One region of the Oceanimonas sp. AH20CE76 genome, then DNA from elsewhere that is predicted to be linked to it. Evidence: predicted binding sites of a transcription regulator. Region 1 holds the regulator's gene; each other region holds the start of a gene.
The links. The regulator LexA, encoded in region 1, represses DNA repair genes until DNA is damaged. The targets are predictions, from matches to a motif close to ANCTGTNTNNNNANACAGNT.

Region 1 (4,739 bases):
GCACAAAGGCAAAGGGCAGAATCCAGAAGCTCCAGTTGTTCATGCGCGGCAGTGCCATGTCGGGCGCGCCTATCATCATGGGAATCATCCAGTTGGCCAGCCCCACAAAAGACGGCATGACGGCACCGAAGATCATCACCAGGCCGTGCATGGTGGTCATCTGGTTAAAGAAGTTGGGCTCCACCAGCTGCAGCCCGGGCTGAAACAGCTCGGCCCGGATTACCATGGCCATGGCCCCGCCCACAAAGAACATGGTGAGGCTGAACAGCAGATACATGGTGCCAATGTCTTTGTGGTTGGTGGTAAACAGCCAGCGGCCTATGCCCCTGGCGGGGCCGTGATGATGTTCATCACCAGTGAGGTGAATGTCGGCGGTTTCCGTGCGATCCATCTGTGTCATGCTGCCCCCTATTGTCCCTGCCGGGCCTGATCAATGTCTTTGGGCTGCACCAAGTCACCGGTGTTGTTGCCCCAGGCGTTACGCTCATAGGTGATGACCGCTGCCAGCTCTTTCAGCGTCAGCTGTTTGTCAAAGCTCTGCATGGCGGTACCGGCCTTGCCGTACAGCACTATATCTATATGGGCGGCGCGGTCGTTCAGCACCAGCTCACTGCCTTTGAGCGCCGGAAACACACCGGGCAGGCCGGTGCCGCCGGGCTGATGACAGGCGGCGCAGGCTTTCTGATATACCTGTTCACCCAGGGTCATCAATTCTTCCATGCTCATTTCCATGCCCAGCAGATCCTGTTCGGCAGCTTTAGCCTCGGCCTGCTCGGTTTTCAGCTGAGCCAGCCAACCGTCAAACTCTTCCGGCGCGCGGGCATCAACGACGATAGGCATAAAGCCGTGATCCTTGCCGCACAGCTCGGCGCACTGACCGCGATAAAGGCCGGGCTCATTGATGCGGGTCCAGGCTTCATTAATAAAACCGGGCACGGCGTCCTTTTTTACCGCAAAAGCAGGCATCCACCAGGAGTGGATTACGTCGTCGGAGGTGATCAGAAAACGCACCTTGCGATCCGTGGGCAGCACCAGGGGCTGATCCACTTCCAGTAGGTAATTTTCGCCCTTGTTGATTTGCCCCTGAATCTGCTCGGGCATGGTGGCCAGCAGGCTGTAGAACTCGACGCCTTCATTAAAATATTTGTAGTGCCATTTCCATTGGGAGCCGGTGATCTGGACGGTGAGATCCGACTCGGAGGCGTCTTCCATGGCCACCAGGGTTTTGGTGGCGGGTACTGCCATGGCGATAAGAATAACGAAGGGAATAAGGGTCCAGAGAATTTCGACCCTGGTGCTTTCGTGAAACTGGGCCGCCTGAGCCCCTTTGGATTTGCGATGATGAATCATGGCCCAGAACATAATGCCGAACACCACCAGACCAATAACGGCACAAATGGCCAGAATGGTCATGTGCAGCCCGTATACCTGCTGGCTGATATCGGTGACCCCTTCGGTCATGTTAAGGCGTGTTTGCGCTTGTGCAGGCATAACGGCCAGTAATGGCCACAGCAGCAGAATAGGCTTCACGTGCACCCCCAATCATTTCATCCTGTAAACCGGAGTACTCGGCGGTTTTACCCAAATGACTACATGCTTCCATTCGGTGTTTTAAGTAAAGCAGCAGTTAAGGAAATGTAAAATGTAAAAGCGGAGATTGGGGATTGGGGATTGGGGATTGGGGATTGGGGATTGGGGATTGGGGATTGGGGATTGGGGATTGGGGATTGGGGATTGGGGATTGGGGATTGGGGATTGGGGATTGGGGATTGGGGATTGGGGATTGGCAGGCCATGATGAGACAGCGGCCTGCCGAATCAAGAAGCGGCTCAGAAGTCGCCGTTGCGAATCACGCCTACGGCCAGGCCTTCAATAATCAGTTCCTGAGTGCGCAGATCTACTTCAATGGGTGAGAGCTCTTCGTTTTCAGGCAGCAGGTTGACCTTGTTGCCCTTGCGCTGAAAGCGCTTTACCGTGACTTCGTCGTCGAGGCGGGCGACCACTACCTGACCGTTGCGGGCTTCCTGCACCTTGTGCACCGCCAGCAGATCGCCGTCCATAATGCCGATGTTTTTCATGCTCATGCCCTGCACCCGCAGCAGAAAGTCGGCCGACGGATGAAACAGGCCCGGGTCGAGCTGATAGTGGCTTTCTATGTGTTGCTGCGCCAGTATGGGTTCGCCGGCGGCCACCCGGCCAATCAGCGGCAGGCCCGGCTCTTGCTCTGCTTCTTCACCGGCGAGACGAATGCCCCGTGACGTGCCGGGCATCATTTCAATCACGCCCTTTTTGGCCAGGGCCTTGAGGTGTTCTTCGGCGGCATTGGCAGACTTGAACCCCAGCACCTTGGCAATTTCCACCCGGGTGGGTGGCATGCCGGTTTGCTGAATATGATCCTTGATGATGTCCAGCACCTGAGACTGGCGGGGAGTTAGGGCTTTCATGATGAGACCTGTCTGTTTATACAGTTAACTGTCAGTATATCCAGTAATCAGCACAGAGCAAGCCCCGCAGTGCGAAGCGGCAGTGCGGTTCCACTCCGCCGACACGCTACAAGACCTCCATGTAACGCTCGAAAATGCCATCCATGGCGTTTTATGGTCGGCTACGGCAAGCCCTACTGCCACTTCGAGCAAGATCAAAGCCGCTTTATTTACCACAGCGCCAGCACCAGGCCGGCGAAGATGGCCATGCCGGCGTGGTTGTTGTTAAGAAAGGCGCGAAAGCAGGGCATGCGCTCCCGGTCGCGGATCAGCCGTTGCTGATACACAAACAGGCCGGCGGCCACCAGCAAGCCCCAGTAGAAGGGCGCGCCCAGTTCAAAGGTCCGGCCGGCGGCAACCAGCAGAAAAAGGGTGGCCAGCTGCAGCAGGCCCACTATGAGCTTGTCGTGCCGGCCAAATAGAATGGCGGTGGATTTAACGCCAATTTTGAGGTCGTCGTCTCTGTCTACCATGGCATACATGGTGTCGTAGGCAATGGTCCAGGTGAGGTTGGCGGCAAACAGCAACCAGAGCCCGGCAGGCAGTTCATTGCTGGCGGCGGCAAAGGCCATGGGAATGGCCCATGAAAAAGCAATGCCCAGAAACAGCTGAGGCAGATGGGTGTAGCGCTTCATAAAGGGATAGAGCGCCGCCCAGAACAAGCCGGCAAATGCCAGACCAATGGTAAACAGGTTGGTGGTGAGCACCAGCACAAAAGAAATGCCCACCAGCAGGGCAAAAAAGCTCAGGGCCTGGCGCTCGGTCAGTTCACCGGAGGGCAGCGGCCGGGCATGGGTGCGTTTTACATGACCGTCGATATGCCGGTCGGCATAGTCGTTGATCACACAGCCGGCAGAGCGCATGGAAAACACACCGGCCACAAATACCACCAGCAGCCAGAGTGAGGGCATGCCTTCGGCGGCTATCCACAGTGCCCACAGGGTGGGCCACAGCAGCAGCAGGGTGCCAATGGGCTTGTCGAGACGGGCCAGCGCCATATAGGCGCGCCAGCGCGGACGGGAAGGAGACGTCAGGGTGGTCATACTAAATCCTGATAAGGGGCCGAATTCGGCAAAAACAGTTCGGTGACCAGCACGCTGGCTTTGCCGGTGCTGAGGGCAGAGCGACGGGCCCAGGGCATGATGGCCGGCTCGGTGGCGGCCAGCCCCGCATGTGCAGCCAGCTGCTGATATTGGGTTGGGGTCAGGCCGGCCAGTTCAAAGGGAGTGCGGGTCAGATCCGGCGCTTTAAACATCAGCTCGCCCAGCGCCTTGCTGCCCAGACCGGACAAGGCCGGCAGCGCTGCCTGAGTGGCCGGAGAATACAGCGAGGTGGCATAGACCCAGGGAAGATTATCGCAGCACAGCAGCACTTCCCGGCAGTAGCCTTGTCCGGCCTGCAGCCATTCGGCCTGCGCCGGCATCAGCGGCCTTAATACGCCATCGGCCAGCACTTTTACATGAAACTGTGCACAATGACGCCGCAACCGGCGGGTCAGCGAGCCCGGCTCATGCAGCCAGCTTTGCAGCGCCGGTAATGCCGGTGGCAACTGGCCCCAGTGCCACTCACTGTCTATGCTGGGCGTCGTGTTTGTTTCTTGGAATAACAAAGACATAAAAACTCATCGGGTCCTGCCTGGCCGTTTAACTTGACCGCACCGGCAAAAGTTTAAACAATGCCCGCTCGATTCCTTATCGGAGACTCATATGTTTCGGTTTGCTGCCTTTTACCTGCTGCTGGCCGCCTCGGCCACCCTCAGTGCACAGGAACAACCGGCGGAGCCCACCGGGCCAATATATTACACCATGACGCCGGACATTATTACCAACTACCAGAACTCCGAGCAAAACCTGGGCTATGTGAGAGTGGCAGTGGATTTGATGCTGGAGCGGCCGGAGCAGCTGCCGCTGGTGGAGAATAATATGCCGCTGCTGCGGGATGCCCTCAATGATCTGCTGGCAGAGAAAAACCGGCAGGAAATACGCTCCCTGCCGGCCCGCACCGAGCTTGCCAACGAAGGCCGGCAACGGCTGAATGAGCTGCTGCTGAAAGAAACCGGCGAGACTCCGGTGCGGCGAGTGCTGTTTACTACCTTTCTCTACCAGTAAGAGTGCGTCTGTTATCCAGCCAGGCCTGCAGCAGGCCAATCACGGCACCGCCCAGGTGAGCCATATTGGCCACCGGAGTGCCGAGCATATCGGCAAAGCCCAGCACCAGCCAGACAACCATAAACACCGCCATGCCATCGGGCAGGCC
Region 2 (4,739 bases), 1.1 Mb from region 1:
TTGTTTCCAGCACAGGGGCGGCAGCCGGGGCACTACAATGGCCGCCACCACGCCGGCCAGGCACACGGCCCCGTAAAAGGGCAGAAACATGTGCTCCAGCTTCACCTGGGCCAGCACCACCAGACTGAAAGTAATGGACACCGCCGAAAAAGTGGTACCAATCACGGCAGCCTCACGCTGGGTATAGTGATGGCCTTCATATTGCTTGCTGGTCAGCAAAATGCCCACACTGCCGTCACCCAGCCAGGAGGCCATGCAGTCTACTGCCGAACGGCCGGGCAGCCGGAACACTGGACGCATGATGCCGGTGAGCAGGGTGCCCACCAGCTCCAGCAGACCAAAGTCCAGCAATAACGGCAGCAACAGGCCGGCAAAAATAAACACCGAAAACAGTACCGGCAGCAGATCGTTCAGCACCAGACCGCCGGTATCACCGCTGTAAAGCAGCTGCGGGCCCACCTGAAACTGCACCAGCAGCACAAAAACAGCGCCCAGCAGCCGGCTTAGCAACCAGACCGGACGCACATTGAACAAGGTGTTCAGAAAGGCACTATTCAGGACACGGGCAGGCTTGACTATGGTAACAAACAGAGTGAGCAGAGCAGAAAATACAATCAGACCGGTGACCACAGCCGGCAACTGATCCGCCAGCGCGCCCTGCACGCTTTTGGCCAGCACCGCTATCATGATGGTGATGTCGCCCTGCCAGGCTACCGGCGTCATAAACAGCAAAATACCTGCCAGGGACGGTAGCAAAAACATCAGCCAGTTGCGTATGCCACCACTCTGGCCCGCCAGCGTTTTTTCCATGAATACTCCTTGCCATGTTGCTATGCAAACGGCAACCAATGCATAAAAAGACCAACATTTGCGCATAATACCGCACAGGATTAAGCGCGTAATGAATAGTTATTTTACAGATAAAGATTTCATGCTGAAAGCACACATCGGAATATTACACTAATAAAAACGCCAAAACGGGCTCTCAATCCCATTCTGTTAACCTGATCGCACACTGAATTAACAACTGCTTAGCGCCGAGTAAGCAAAAAACACAGTTCATCAAAATAGCTGCATTCACCTGAGGCCACCCGCCTGTGTTGCGCTCCGAGGCAGGTATGTTCCAGCAGGCTTATCTCAAAATAAGGTGCAAACAAGGCTCGCACATCCGCTTCCTTGACAGCAAACGGCGGTGTTTGATCTTCTTGAGCGTCGTGATCCACCGTTATCATCAATACACGCCCGTCACTTTCCAGCAATTCGGCCAGCTGTTTGGCATAAGCCGGGCGCATGGCCGGCGGCAGAGCAATCAGGGCGGCTCTGTCGTAGGCCAGTTTAAAGCTCAGGCCAAGATCGGCTGCCTTGAAAAAGTCGCCTTCATACAAGCTGAACGGCCCCTGCTGCCAGCATAAAAATGCTCCTTCTTCTTTGCAGGAAGGGGTTAAACCGGCATCGGTGAAAAAATCTTTCACCGCCAGCGGCGACAGCTCAAAGCCGGCCACCGCATGGCCCTGCTCTGCCAGCCAGCGCATATCCAGACTTTTACCGCACAGCGGCACCAGCACTTCATTACCAGCCTCGGCATCGGTGTGCTCCCAGCATTGTTGCAGGTGGGCATTAATGTCACTTTGGTGAAAGCCGATGCGGGCGGCTTGCCAGCGCTCGTGCCAGAAATTTGCGTCCATTGTGTTCTCCTGCCAATAAAAAACCGGACTATGTCAGTCCGGTGTCGTGAGTTCAAGCAACAGCCGCTTATTTGCAGGCACCCCGAAACTGATTGCTGTGGCTGTCGTAACGATAGCCAATCTGGGCCATGCGCGCCGCCAGCCAGCCACCGTCCAGTTCATAGCGTGACAAGAGTGCATCCAGGCTGTCGCATTCTATACGCAGCTTCTCATTGACTATGCTCAGCACCATATGAATATCCATGCGTTCCAGTTGGGTTTTATCCATTGCACCCTCCACAACTGTAAATTTATACAGTTAAATATTGACCAAAGCGCCCCACACGAATACTGTATATATAAACAGTAAAGCAACAGGCAGGGGCGAACCATGATGAACCTTTCATTAACCCGCAATCAGGCAGCACACAGCCGTACTTCTTCACGCAGTTGTGTCACCCACTCCACAGCCTCTCAGGCGGGCGAGCTGTCCCGGCTGGTGGCCCTCAGCCAGACCAGCACCGGCTGGATTGTGATTGCCAATGCACCCGGCCGGCTGTGCCGTAAAACCCTGGCTGCCACTGGCCTGAACCCTGCCCGCGTTATTGATGCCCGGCAGCTGAATGCCGCTCAGCTACAACGCGCGCTGGCCAGTCCTGCCATTGCCGCCGTGGTATGCTGGCAAGAGCAAGATGGAGCCTTTTTGCGCAACCGGCAAGCCAGCGGACGCCTTTTTGTGATCAGTCCGGCAGTGCCCGCCGGCACGCTGCACTGAGTATTTGACGGGCAATAAAAAACCGGCGCTGCAACGATGCAGCGCCGGTTTCAGGTTTTAACCAAAGTGTATCGCAATCGTAGACGCCGCTTTAGCTGGCGTAAACCTGGAGTCTTTAGGACCTGTTACACAGGCCCTGCCGGCTAAAGCGGCAGCTACAAGTTGCTTCCTTGGCAACAATCAACATCATCACACCAGCTCGCGGCGCACCAGATCCATCAGCATGCGAATATGGGCCGGATTGTCGTTCAGGGCCGGAATATAATGATATTGCTCGCCGCCTGCCTTGAGAAAAATCTCCTTGTTCTCACCGGCAATCTCTTCCAGGGTTTCCAGACAGTCAGCAGAAAATGCCGGGCAGATCACATCCAGCTTTTTAATGCCTTCTTTCGGCAGCTTTTCCATGGTTTTGTCAGTGTAAGGCTGCAGCCATTCTTCCCGGCCAAAGCGGGACTGAAAGGTAGTACGCCACTGGTGGGGCTCCAGCCCCAGCTCTGCGGCCAGCAGCTCTGACGTGCGATGACACTGCTGCCCGTAAGGGTCACCTTCGTTTTCAAAGCGCTTGGGAATACCATGGTAAGACAACAGCAGCATGTCGCCGCGGCCATGTTGCTCCCAGTGACTGCGCACCGAATCAGCCAGCGCCGAGATATAACCACTGAAATCATGGTAGTCGTGCACAAAACGCAGCGCAGGCACCAGCCGCTCTTTTTTCATCAGTTTGGCCCAGCTGTCAAACACCGAGGCCGTGGTACTGACGGAATATTGCGGATACAGGGGCAGCACTATCACTTTGCCGACGCCCTGCTCTTTCAGCTGTTGCCAGCCCGACTCGATGGACGGCTCACCGTAGCTCATGCCCAGCGCCACCGGCATGTCGATCCCTTCATCTTGCAGTGCCTGTTGCAAACCCGCCTGCTGACGCTTGCTCACCACCATCAGTGGTGAGCCTTCCGGCCACCAGATACCCTGATACAATTTGGCAACCTTGGGCGAGCGGAACGGCAGAATAATGCCATGCAATAACGGACACCAGAGTGAGCGGGGTAAATCCACTACCCGATAATCGTGCAGAAACTGACTGAGAAAGGCCTTTACCGCCACCGAGGTCGGCGCGGAAGGCGTGCCCAGATTCACCAGTAAAACGCCTGTTTTCACCTTGTTACCTGCCTTTTATCAACAACAAAAAGCCGGACCTTAACAGGTCCGGCTTATATCATAAAAGCGTTATGCCAAAATGTCAGTCAGCTCGCGGCTTACCGCTTCAACAGACTGGGTACCGTCTACCTTATGGTGTTTGGTACGACCGGCGTCGGCTTCTTGTTTGTAATAATCGATAAGCGGAGCCGTTTGCTCATGATACACCGCCAGACGCTTGCGCACGGTGGCTTCTTCGTCGTCGGCGCGGATCACCAGCTCTTCACCGGTCACGTCATCCTTGCCTTCTACCTTGGGCGGATTATAAACCAGGTGATAAACCCGGCCGGAGCCCGGATGCACACGGCGGCCGCTCATGCGCTTAACGATTTCTTCGTCGGGCACGGCAAACTCGAGCACATGGTCCACGTCAACACCGGCTTCCTTCATGGCATCGGCCTGAGGAATGGTGCGCGGAAAACCGTCCAGCAGAAAGCCTTTGGCACAGTCGTCCTGGCTGATGCGCTCTTTTACCAGACCAATAATAATGTCGTCAGACACCAACTGACCATTATCCATTACTTCCTTGGCCTTCAGGCCCAGCGGAGTGCCGGCCTTGATAGCGGCACGCAGCATGTCGCCGGTCGAAATTTGCGGAATACCGAACTTTTCCATGATGAACTGAGCTTGTGTTCCCTTACCAGCGCCCGGAGCACCCAGCAAAACGATGCGCATAACAGCGTCCTCTTTGTGATTAGTCATTCATAAATTGCGCCTGATTGTGGCACGACACCGCCATGGGAACAAGTAACAGCCCGGTCAGTTAGACCTATTGATTATATAAGCAGCAAAAAAAGAGACCGGTATCGCATTGATGCGATACCGGTCTTTCGAAAAGGCTTGCTTTGTCGGTTAACCCAGCAGCAGGCGGTTTACCCGTGCCACAAAGGCGGCGGGGTCTTTCAGGCCGCCCTGCTCGGCAAGCTGAGCCTGCTCCAGCAGCAGCCGAGACCATTCGTTGAACTGCTCGCCCTGCTCCAGACCTTCCAGCTTTTTCACCAGGCTGTGCTCGGGGTTCAGCTCCAGAATGTATTTCTGCTCCGGCACCGGCTGGCCGGCGGCGCGCATCAGCTTGATCATCTGGGTGCTCATGTCATGCTCAC
Region 3 (4,739 bases), 1.4 Mb from region 1:
CAGCGTGCACCGGATAATACTCCCGTCAGTGACTCAGGAATGGCAAAAGGCTTCATTTTGGTGATATCCACACAGGCAATAACCACCTCGCCCCTAACCAGACAAAGGCCCGCATGATCCAGAATTTCCTGCTCAAACACAATAGAGGCACGTTTCAGCATTTTCACCGTGACGGTGACCATTAGTGCATCATTGAACCGAGCCGCCCGGCGCAGATCCATTTCTACCCGGCGCACTACAAAGGCAATCCCCTCATTGAGCAGGCCATCCTGCTCAATGCCCAGATGGCGCAACCACTCGGTGCGGGCCCTTTCCATAAATTTCAGATAGTTGGCGTTATAAACAATGCCGCCGGCATCGGTATCTTCATAATAGATACGCACCGGCCAGTGAAATGGCGTTTGAGACATGCAAATCCCGGAAATACGGCCAAAAAGATACAGTTACTATAACCAAGTCTGTGCCGTGAAAGAAGAAGTGAGCTGCAGGGAACGACATTGATTGACCCGAACCCCTTCGGGGAGCTAGAAGCCGTAAGCTTTCAGCTGTAAGTGGAGTTGCTCGGGCGTGAAGTGTTGTAACTGCAGATGCGGAGTTTTCTGTGAAATGGACTCCGGGCTTGCCCCGGAATCCATCCGACAAACGACACAGCCCTTTACAAGCACGGCTCAGGGCTCGCAGCCAAAACCACTTCCAGCTTTCAGCTGGCGTCAGGCGTCGGGAAGATCGAAGCCGAAGTGCAGGTAAGCGCGGGGGGTGGCCATACGCCCCCGGGGAGTCCGCTGCAAAAAACCCTGTTGAATGAGATAGGGCTCTATCACGTCTTCAATGGTTTCCTTTTCTTCACCAATGGCCGCGGCCAGGTTATCGAGGCCCACCGGGCCGCCCATAAACTTGTCGAGCACCGCCATCAGCAGCTTGCGATCCATATAGTCAAAGCCCTGCTTGTCAACATCCAGCATGTCCAGTGCCTGGGCGGCAATGGCGGCGTCGATGGCACCGCTGCCCTTTACCTCGGCAAAGTCGCGCACCCGGCGCAGCAGGCGGTTGGCAATACGCGGCGTGCCCCGTGCCCGGCGGGCCATTTCCAGCGCACCATCGTCATCTATGGTCAAACCCAGCTTGCCGGCGCTGCGGCTGATAATGTGGGCCAGATCAGCCACCTGATAAAACTCCAGCCGCTGCACTATGCCAAAGCGATCCCTGAGCGGTGAAGTGAGCGAGCCGGCCCGGGTGGTGGCCCCCACCAGGGTAAAGGGCGGCAACTCCAGCTTGATGGAGCGGGCAGCCGGGCCTTCACCAATCATGATATCAAGCTGATAGTCTTCCATTGCCGGATAGAGAATTTCTTCCACCACCGGACTGAGGCGATGAATTTCATCAATAAAGAGCACATCACCGGGCTCAAGGTTGGTGAGCATGGCCGCCAGATCGCCGGCTTTTTCCAGCACGGGCCCCGACGTGGTTTTGATGCTCACGCCCATCTCGTTGGCCACTATATTGGCAAGCGTGGTCTTGCCCAGGCCGGGCGGACCGAAGATCAACAGGTGATCCAGCGCTTCTTCCCGCCGGCGTGCGGCTTCGATAAAGATTTCCATCTGGCCGCGCACATGATCCTGACCACGATAGTCCGCCAGCGCCTTGGGCCGTATGGCGCGGTCAATGGCTTCCTCTTCCTGCCTGGGAGCCGGATTGATAAAACGATCTGCTTCTATCATGGTTTATCCCATGCTCTTGAGCGCTTCGCGGATCAGCTGCTCCGCGTCCATACCGGGTTTGGCAATTTTTTTCATCAGCTGCTCGGCCTGACCGGCCTTGTAGCCCAGCGCCTGCAGGGCAGCCAGGGCCTCGTCCTTGGCACCGCCACCGGCCATGCCCGGTGATGCCGGTGCCGGATTGAACAGATCGTAACCGCCAAAGCCCTTGAGCCGGTCGCGCATTTCCACAATCAGCCGTTCGGCGGTTTTCTTGCCCACGCCAGGCAGCTTGACCAGCGCCGCTATCTCGCCCTGTTCAACGTTATGAATAAACTGATCCGCCGTCATGCCCGAAAGAATGGCCAGCGCCAGCTTGGGTCCTACGCCGTTGGTCTTGATAAGCTCGCGGAACAGCGCCCGCTCGGTTTTGGTATTAAAACCAAACAGCAGCTGGGCATCTTCCCGCACCACAAAATGAGTGAGTACGGTGGCCGCCTCGCCTACATTGGGCAACTCGTAAAAGCAGCTCATGGGCAGAGTCACCTCATAGCCCACGCCATTCACATCCAGCAATATCTCCGGGGGCTGCTTTTCAACGATAATACCTTTTAACCGACCAATCACAGGGCGCTCCGCTAATCAGGACAAAACTGGGCCAAGAATAATAAATAACTGGATAAATATCCATGAAACCAGCTGTAAGCGATAAGCTGTCAGCTGTAAGTGGTGTTGCCTGCCGATATTGAGCCGTGTTGGTGGGGCAATATTGTCTGGAAGTTAGTCACTCCCGCGCTGGCATGAGCGCCATTCGACAAGCAACGTCGAAACCACAGATACGATGAAGTACCTACAGCCACTCGATCGGCTTATAGCTTAAAACTGACAGCTTATAGCTTGAGAAAGCGGTTTCGCCTTAGCGAAGCCGTTTTCGAGCAGTGCCGCGCACCTGACCGGCCATGCTGATCAGGCTCTGACGGGTGTGGCCGTGGCACAGGGCCACCGCCAGGGCATCAGCGGCATCAGCCTGGGGCGTGCCCGGCAGACTGAGCAGGCGCACCACCATATGCTGCACCTGATCCTTGCCGGCACCGCCCTGCCCCACTACCGCCTGCTTGATCTGGCGGGCGGAATATTCCGCCACCTCCAGTCCGGCATTGGCCGCCGCCACTATGGCCGCGCCCCGGGCCTGCCCCAGCTTGAGCGCCGAATCGGGGTTGCGCGCCATAAATACCTGCTCAATGGCAAACAAATCGGGGCGAAACTGCAAAATAATCTCGCTTACCCCGTCGTAGATTTTCTTGAGTCTGGGTGCCAGGGCTTCGTCGGTCATGCGAATGCAGCCCGAGCCCAGGTACTCCATTTTACTGCCGGTCTGGCGCACCACACCGTAGCCGGTAATGCGCGAGCCGGGGTCAATTCCGAGAATAATGGACATCAAAAACCAGCTCTCAACAGCTGTAAGCCATAAGCTATCAGCGGTAAGCTGATCGAGTCGGCTGAGCATGATTTATTAAGGTTCAAAGGCGATGTCGCCGGCAGTTCCCACGTTGGGATTCGCTTCGCTCATCACCAACCTGCTGAACGGCCAAGGCCCCGATTTATTGGGGCAAACCGTGTTATATAAGGCACCATTGCCCCGTTGAAACGGGGGCCTGCAGGCCCCACCACTTAAAGCTGACAGCTTAAAGCTTATAGCTGCCCGAAGGGCGTCAGAGCTGTTCAGCCAGTTCGTCGGAGATATCACCGTTGTGATAGACCTCCTGCACGTCGTCCAGATCTTCCAGCATGTCGATCAGGCGCAGCAGTTTGGGGGCCGTGTCTTCATCCAGCTCCGCCTTGGTGGACGGTATCATGGTCACTTCGGCGTTATCGGCTTCCAATCCGCTGGCGTCCAGCGCATCCTTGACCGAGCCGAACTCTTCCCACTGGGTATACACATCAACGGAGTCGTCATCGTTGACCACCACATCGTCGGCACCGGCTTCCAGCGCCGCTTCCATCACGGTTTCTTCGTCGGCCTCGGCGTAGCTGATCACGCCCTTTTTCTCGAACAGATAAGCCACGGAGCCGTCGGTGCCCAGGTTGCCGCCGCTCTTTGAAAAGGCATGGCGCACTTCCGATACGGTGCGGTTGCGGTTATCGGTCATGCACTCCACCATCACAGCGGTGCCACCCGGGCCATAACCTTCATACACCACGGTTTCCAGCTGCTGACCGTCCAGCTCACCGGCACCGCGTTTTACGGCTCTGTCTATGGTGTCCCGGGTCATGTTGTTGGACAGCGCCTTGTCCACGGCGGCGCGCAGCCGCGGGTTGGACGCGGCATCGGAGCCGCCTTCGCGGGCGGCGGTAGTCAGCTCACGGATCAGCTTGGTGAAGATCTTGCCGCGTTTGGCGTCCTGTGCCGCCTTGCGGTGCTTGATGTTGGCCCATTTACTGTGACCTGCCATAAACTCAATCTCCTGTTATCTATTGTTTATCAGCCTGCCAATGGCCTCCCGGTTGGTCCAGGAGCCGGCCTTGGCCAGTGCCTGCTCAAAAGGCAGCCAGCACTGATCCAGATGCTCGGTAAGCCGCACGGGCTGCGGCTCGGGCAGGCATAAACGAAATTCATATTCCCAGTTATGGGTTACCCCCGGGCGGTAACGATGCCGCCAGTGGGGGTAAATCTCAAACCGCACCCGGTGCCCAGTCTCTACCAGTGGCAGACCCTTGCCCGCCACCAGGCCGGTTTCCTCTTCCAGCTCGCGCACCGCCGCCTGCAGGCGGCTCTCGCCGGCTTCAAGACTGCCGGTCACCGACTGCCAGAAATCCGGATTGTCCTTGCGCTGCAGCAGCAGCACACTGTCGTGAGTGTGGATCAGAACGAGTACCGACTCCGGGTGCTTATGCATGGCTTACTCCGCCCCGGGCTGCTCGGTGCGAATGGCCAGCTCTGCCAGCGCATCCGGATTGGCCAGACTGGGCGCATCGGTGAGCAGGCAGGACGCCGTGGTGGTCTTCGGAAAGGCAATCACATCCCGAATATTGTCGGTGCCGGTC
Region 4 (4,739 bases), 1.3 Mb from region 1:
GCTGCGGTAAACACAGCTCTGTGGTTGGCCCAGGTAGGATTGGAGATCCAGATGGTGTTGGTGTCGAGCTGGCGGGCAATAAACTCGCCGGCAATGCGCAGGGCACCAGTGCCGCCCGGTGCCTGAGCGGTGCGGGCACGTTTATCGGCAATAATGGCGGCACCATCACCAAACAGCAGCTTCTGTACTACCTGACCATAGGCCTCAATGCCTTCTATGCTGAGATAGTTTTTGGTGGTTTGCTCTTGCACCAGGCGGGCTTCAGCCTTTTTGACACAGCGCAGTACCGGGGTCTGACCGGCTTCGTCTTTGTAGATACCTACGCCCAGATTGATTTTATCGGTACGGGCATCTTTGCGGAACGCATCGGTCAGACCCAGAATAGGATCCGCCGGAGCAGCAGTGACCTTCTCAAACATAGTGTTGTCAATTCCTTCTTGATAAAAGCGAATGTGATCGCAAAGCGATGCCTTTTAGTTATATCACTTGCACCGGTAGTAAAAAAAGGGCTGCTGTTGCATAAATTATGCTGGTGCTGTCAGCGCCGGCCGCACCAGTAACCAATAGCTGGCCAGCGCCAGCCAGGCGCACAGGCTCATCACCAGGGTCATGGGCAGGGCAGAAAGGGCATGGCTGGCATTGACCGCAAAGGTGGCCAGCGCACCCAGACCAAAGCGCACTGTGCCGGCCAGCGCCGAGGCAGTGCCTGCCGACTCGGGAAAATGACTGAGCAGCCCGGCCATGGAATTGGCCCCCACCAGACTGATTTGCGCTATCAGCAGCATAATAGCGGGCACCAGCCCCCACAGACCACCGATGCCGGTGATGCCAAAAAACAGCAGCGCCATCGCCGCTACCGCCGCCAGTATCAGGCCGGTTTTCAGCAGACGATCACTGCCCAGGTGTTTTACCAGCCGGCTGTTGGCAAAGGTCAGCACCATCATCAGCACTATGTTCAGGGCAAACAGCAGACCATAGCGCTCGGGAGGGACACCATACAACTCGATATAGACCAGCGGCGAGCCGGAAATAAACGCAAACATGGCGGCGGTAGTGAGACCGCCACAGCCAATGTAACCCAGGGCGGCGCGGTGGCGCAGCACCCGGCTGTAGTTCTGCAGCACCGGCCAGATACGAAACGATTGCCGGTGCTCGGGCTTTAAGGTTTCCGGAATGCGCAGCGCCAGCGCGACCGAGACCAGGGCACCAATGACTGCCAGCAGCACAAAAATGCTGTGCCAGTGCCCCACCAGCAACAGATAGCCGCCAATAATGGGAGCCACCAGCGGTGCCAGTGTCATCACCAGAATGACCATGGACATGACTCTGGCGAACATGTCCCGCTCAAACATGTCTCTGAGCAGCGCGTTGAGCACCACAGATCCGGCGGCCCCGCCCAGTGCCTGCAGCAACCGAAAGGTCATCAGGGTTTCAATGCTGTTGGCAAAGGCACAGCCCAGGCTTGCCAGGGTAAACAGCGCCAGTCCGCCGAGCATCACCGGCTTGCGCCCGGTGGCATCGGCCAGCGGCCCGTAAAACAGCTGGCCCAGCGCAAAGCCGGCCAGATAAACACTGATGGTCAGCTGTGCCTGTGACACGGGCACACCCAGATCTTCAGCAATGGTGGGCAGGCTGGGGAGATACATGTCTATGGCAAGGGGCGTCAGCCCGGCCAGGCTTGCCAGCAGCAACAGTAATGAAAGGGGCAGCGCCATTTCGGGCTCCAGCAGTTACAAAAGAAACATTGTGCCATGATAACACTGCCACTCAGCAGTATGTCAGGGCTGATACGGATAAATATGCAGCCGCGGAATCAAGGGCTCACCGCCAATGCGTGCACTGCGTCGCTTGCGGGTGTTCGCGGGAGGATAGTTTCCCAACGGCGTGACTGCCGGCAGTTCATCCTGGCACAATATCAGCGGCAGGTGCGCCTTGAATTGCTGCTGACGGGGTGTGAGCTGTTCATGCCAGCGCACATTGACCATGGGATGGGTTTTGACCGGCCGGCGCAGGCGCAGTTCAATGTGAGCGGGCAGACGTTTTACATCGTAAATTTCACGGTCGATACATTGCAGCCAGGTGTGCTCATCCACCAGCGGAGGAAGGGAGAGCCGGCTTTGCATTAGTTGTTCCACCAGTTTTATCTTGTCTACCTTCTGAATAATTTGCTTGTTGGCCCAAGTAAAGCCTAGCCGGGAGGCGGAGCGAGGCAGTAGCGTGAGCTGACGATATACCTGCAGGGTGATCAGACCCGGAAAGGTGTCGTGCACCAGAGTGAACTTTTTGTCTTTATCGTCCAGTTGCTGTACCAGAGCACGAAAGGTCTGTTTAAGGTTATTCACCTCTTCTACCAGAGGAGCGATGACTGAGTGGCTGGCTGCAGGGAGCAGCACAAAGCCCGGCAGCCGAAAGCTGGCTTTGGCGGAGCAACCGGGCGAGATATGCCAGCGGCCAAAGGCGGCAAGGGCAGCATCAAGCGCTGGCTGCCCCGACAGCTGCTGCTCTATGGTGATGGTTTCTACCGGGTCGTGCTCTTTGCCGGTGGGCGTATCTGGCAAGGCGTAGACGGCAGCCACCGGCGCTGAGCCTGCCTGCTGGCGCAGGGCATGACAAAGCGCGGCCAGGGCCGACTCCAGTTGATCCATGGTGTGACGTAATTCGGCGGCCAGAGTAAACATCAGTTATGCCAACATACAATTGATGATGAAATAATAATACAAGTCCGAGTAAATTGCCATAACAGAGTAAAAGACCAGCAAGCAAAAAAAGCCAGGTACGAAATCCGTGTACCTGGCTCAGGGGAATGGCTCATTGACTGAGCCGTGCGCTAAGAGAACGCCAGACAGGCGCTCCCTTTACAAATTTTAGCCTTTAATAGCAGGGCTGCCAGTTAACCCTTGAAATAACAGGGATGCTTGTTTACTGTATGTTTATACAGATAAGGAGTCCACTATGGCTGTAGAAGTTCAATATCGTGTTGTGCGTAATGGGATTGAGAAGATGATCTTCACCAACAAAAAAGAAGCCGATGCCTATGACCGGCTGCTCGATCAGGCTGAACATATCGAAACCGTGCTGGAAGGGGCACCGGTCGCACTTAACGAGCAAGACAGGGAAGCGCTGGCGCTGTATCTGGCAGAAAACCAGCAGGCGCTGGCGGGACCCAAGAAAAAGCCGGTAAAAGCTGCCGGCAAGCAGAGCACTGATGCCGGCAATGAAGATAACAAGGCAGTAAAGGCCGTTGCCTGATCAGCTGTACAGGGTGCGATATAACCCCGGCTGGTCGAGCAACTCATGATGAGTGCCCGACTGACTGATTTTTCCGTCTTCAAATACGATTACCCTGTCTGCCTGGCGTACCGAACTTAACCGGTGCGCCACTATCAGGGTGGTGCGGCCTTTAAGAAAACCGGACATGGCCTGATGCAGCCGCTGCTCGGTATCGGTATCCAGCGCCGAGGTAGCCTCATCCAGAATCACAATGGCGGGGTCTTTCAGGATCATGCGGGCCACTGCCAGCCGCTGTTGTTGTCCGCCCGAGAGCCGTACTCCCCGCCGGCCCACTTCCGTATCCAGGCCCTTGTCCATGGCCGCTACCACCTCATCAAGCTGTGCCACCTTCAGTGCCTGCCAGATGGCATCATCATGGTGTTCGTCACCCAGATTCAGGTTGGCCCGCACCGTATCGTTAAATAACACCGGTTGTTGCAGCACGGTGGCCACATGCTCACGAATGGTGGCAAACCCGATGTCCTGACTGCTGGCACCACCAAAGCGAATATCACCGCTGTCGGCCGGGTAGAGCCCCAGTAACAGCTGAATAAAAGTGGACTTGCCGCCACCACTGGCACCCACCAGAGCGACCTTTTCACCGGCGGCAATGCTCAGGCTTACGTCATCCAGCACTTTTCGTTCACCATCGTACGAAAAGCTCAGATGATTGACATCAATGGGCAGGGTAGTGGTGCCGGTAAAAGGATTAACGCGGCCCTGACTCTCAGGCTCGCCGCCCAGTGCCAGCATGCTGTTAATGCGTTTACGAGCGGCATCGGCGGCATAGAAGGAATACTGCATATTGAGCAACTCCTGTACCGGCCCCATCATAAACCAGAGGTAGCTGAACACCGCAAAGATCTGACCTACAGTAAGATCGGTAAACAACACCATGATCATGCCAACGGCCCGAAATAACTCCACCCCGGACAGAAACAGCAGAAAACTGGCCTTTCCGGCTGCTTCGCTTTTCCAGTGATATTCAATGGCGGTATCCCGTACGCCGCGGGCCCTGTCGATGACCCGGCGCAGATAGTGGCGCTCCCGGTTGGCCGCACGAATTTCCTGAATGCCGTCCAGGGTTTCTACCAGCGCCTGCTGAAACAGCTCAAAAGCCTTGTTCTCATTGCGTTTGAGATACTTTACCTTTGAGCCGAGCCGGCTCGAAAAAAACACTACCACAGGGTTAAGCAGCAGAATAAACAGCCCCAGCTGCCAGTTCAGCAGCAACAGCACCACGGCAGTGCCTATCACACTCAGCAGGCTTATCAGCAGCCGGCTCAGTGTTTCGCCCAGAAATTTGTCAAGGGTTTCCACATCGGTGATGTAGTGGGAGCTGACACTGCCGGCCCCCACAGATTCAAAGGTGCGCATGGGCGTGCGCATCAGCTGGCGGGTAAGACGCTGGCGGATCTGAAAGGTAATGTGTTTGGCTACCCGGGCAAACTGCCGCCCCTGCAAAATAT

Region 2: N2M06_RS06415 (DUF4250 domain-containing protein) is a predicted target of LexA. The motif match lies at 1,966-1,985, and genes of this name have one in related genera.
Region 3: ruvA (Holliday junction branch migration protein RuvA) is a predicted target of LexA. The motif match lies at 2,368-2,387, and genes of this name have one in related genera.
Region 4: N2M06_RS07655 (YebG family protein) is a predicted target of LexA. The motif match lies at 2,921-2,940, and genes of this name have one in related genera.

What each region holds. Positions count from the first base shown of each region.
Region 1 covers NZ_CP155481.1:227,774-232,512, reverse strand. The annotation lists gene ctaD (cytochrome c oxidase subunit I) at 1-391, opposite strand, end outside; gene coxB (cytochrome c oxidase subunit II) at 409-1,542, opposite strand; gene lexA (transcriptional repressor LexA) at 1,830-2,444, opposite strand; gene ubiA (4-hydroxybenzoate octaprenyltransferase) at 2,654-3,526, opposite strand; gene N2M06_RS01155 (chorismate lyase) at 3,523-4,098, opposite strand; gene N2M06_RS01150 (flagellar basal body-associated FliL family protein) at 4,190-4,591, shown strand; gene glpG (rhomboid family intramembrane serine protease GlpG) at 4,572-4,739, opposite strand, start outside.
Region 2 covers NZ_CP155481.1:1,308,475-1,313,213, reverse strand. The annotation lists gene N2M06_RS06425 (YjiH family protein) at 1-810, opposite strand, end outside; gene N2M06_RS06420 (thiopurine S-methyltransferase) at 1,032-1,685, opposite strand; gene N2M06_RS06415 (DUF4250 domain-containing protein) at 1,753-1,953, opposite strand; gene N2M06_RS06410 (cell division inhibitor) at 2,056-2,439, shown strand; gene hemH (ferrochelatase) at 2,629-3,597, opposite strand; gene adk (adenylate kinase) at 3,667-4,311, opposite strand; gene htpG (molecular chaperone HtpG) at 4,489-4,739, opposite strand, start outside.
Region 3 covers NZ_CP155481.1:2,064,993-2,069,731, forward strand. The annotation lists gene tolQ (protein TolQ) at 1-10, opposite strand, end outside; gene ybgC (tol-pal system-associated acyl-CoA thioesterase) at 1-410, opposite strand, end outside; gene ruvB (Holliday junction branch migration DNA helicase RuvB) at 711-1,718, opposite strand; gene ruvA (Holliday junction branch migration protein RuvA) at 1,722-2,321, opposite strand; gene ruvC (crossover junction endodeoxyribonuclease RuvC) at 2,611-3,132, opposite strand; gene N2M06_RS10090 (YebC/PmpR family DNA-binding transcriptional regulator) at 3,407-4,147, opposite strand; gene nudB (dihydroneopterin triphosphate diphosphatase) at 4,163-4,591, opposite strand; gene aspS (aspartate--tRNA ligase) at 4,595-4,739, opposite strand, start outside.
Region 4 covers NZ_CP155481.1:1,569,530-1,574,268, forward strand. The annotation lists gene N2M06_RS07640 (amino acid aminotransferase) at 1-419, opposite strand, end outside; gene N2M06_RS07645 (Bcr/CflA family multidrug efflux MFS transporter) at 525-1,715, opposite strand; gene N2M06_RS07650 (DNA replication terminus site-binding protein) at 1,779-2,678, opposite strand; gene N2M06_RS07655 (YebG family protein) at 2,953-3,249, shown strand; gene N2M06_RS07660 (ABC transporter ATP-binding protein) at 3,250-4,739, opposite strand, start outside.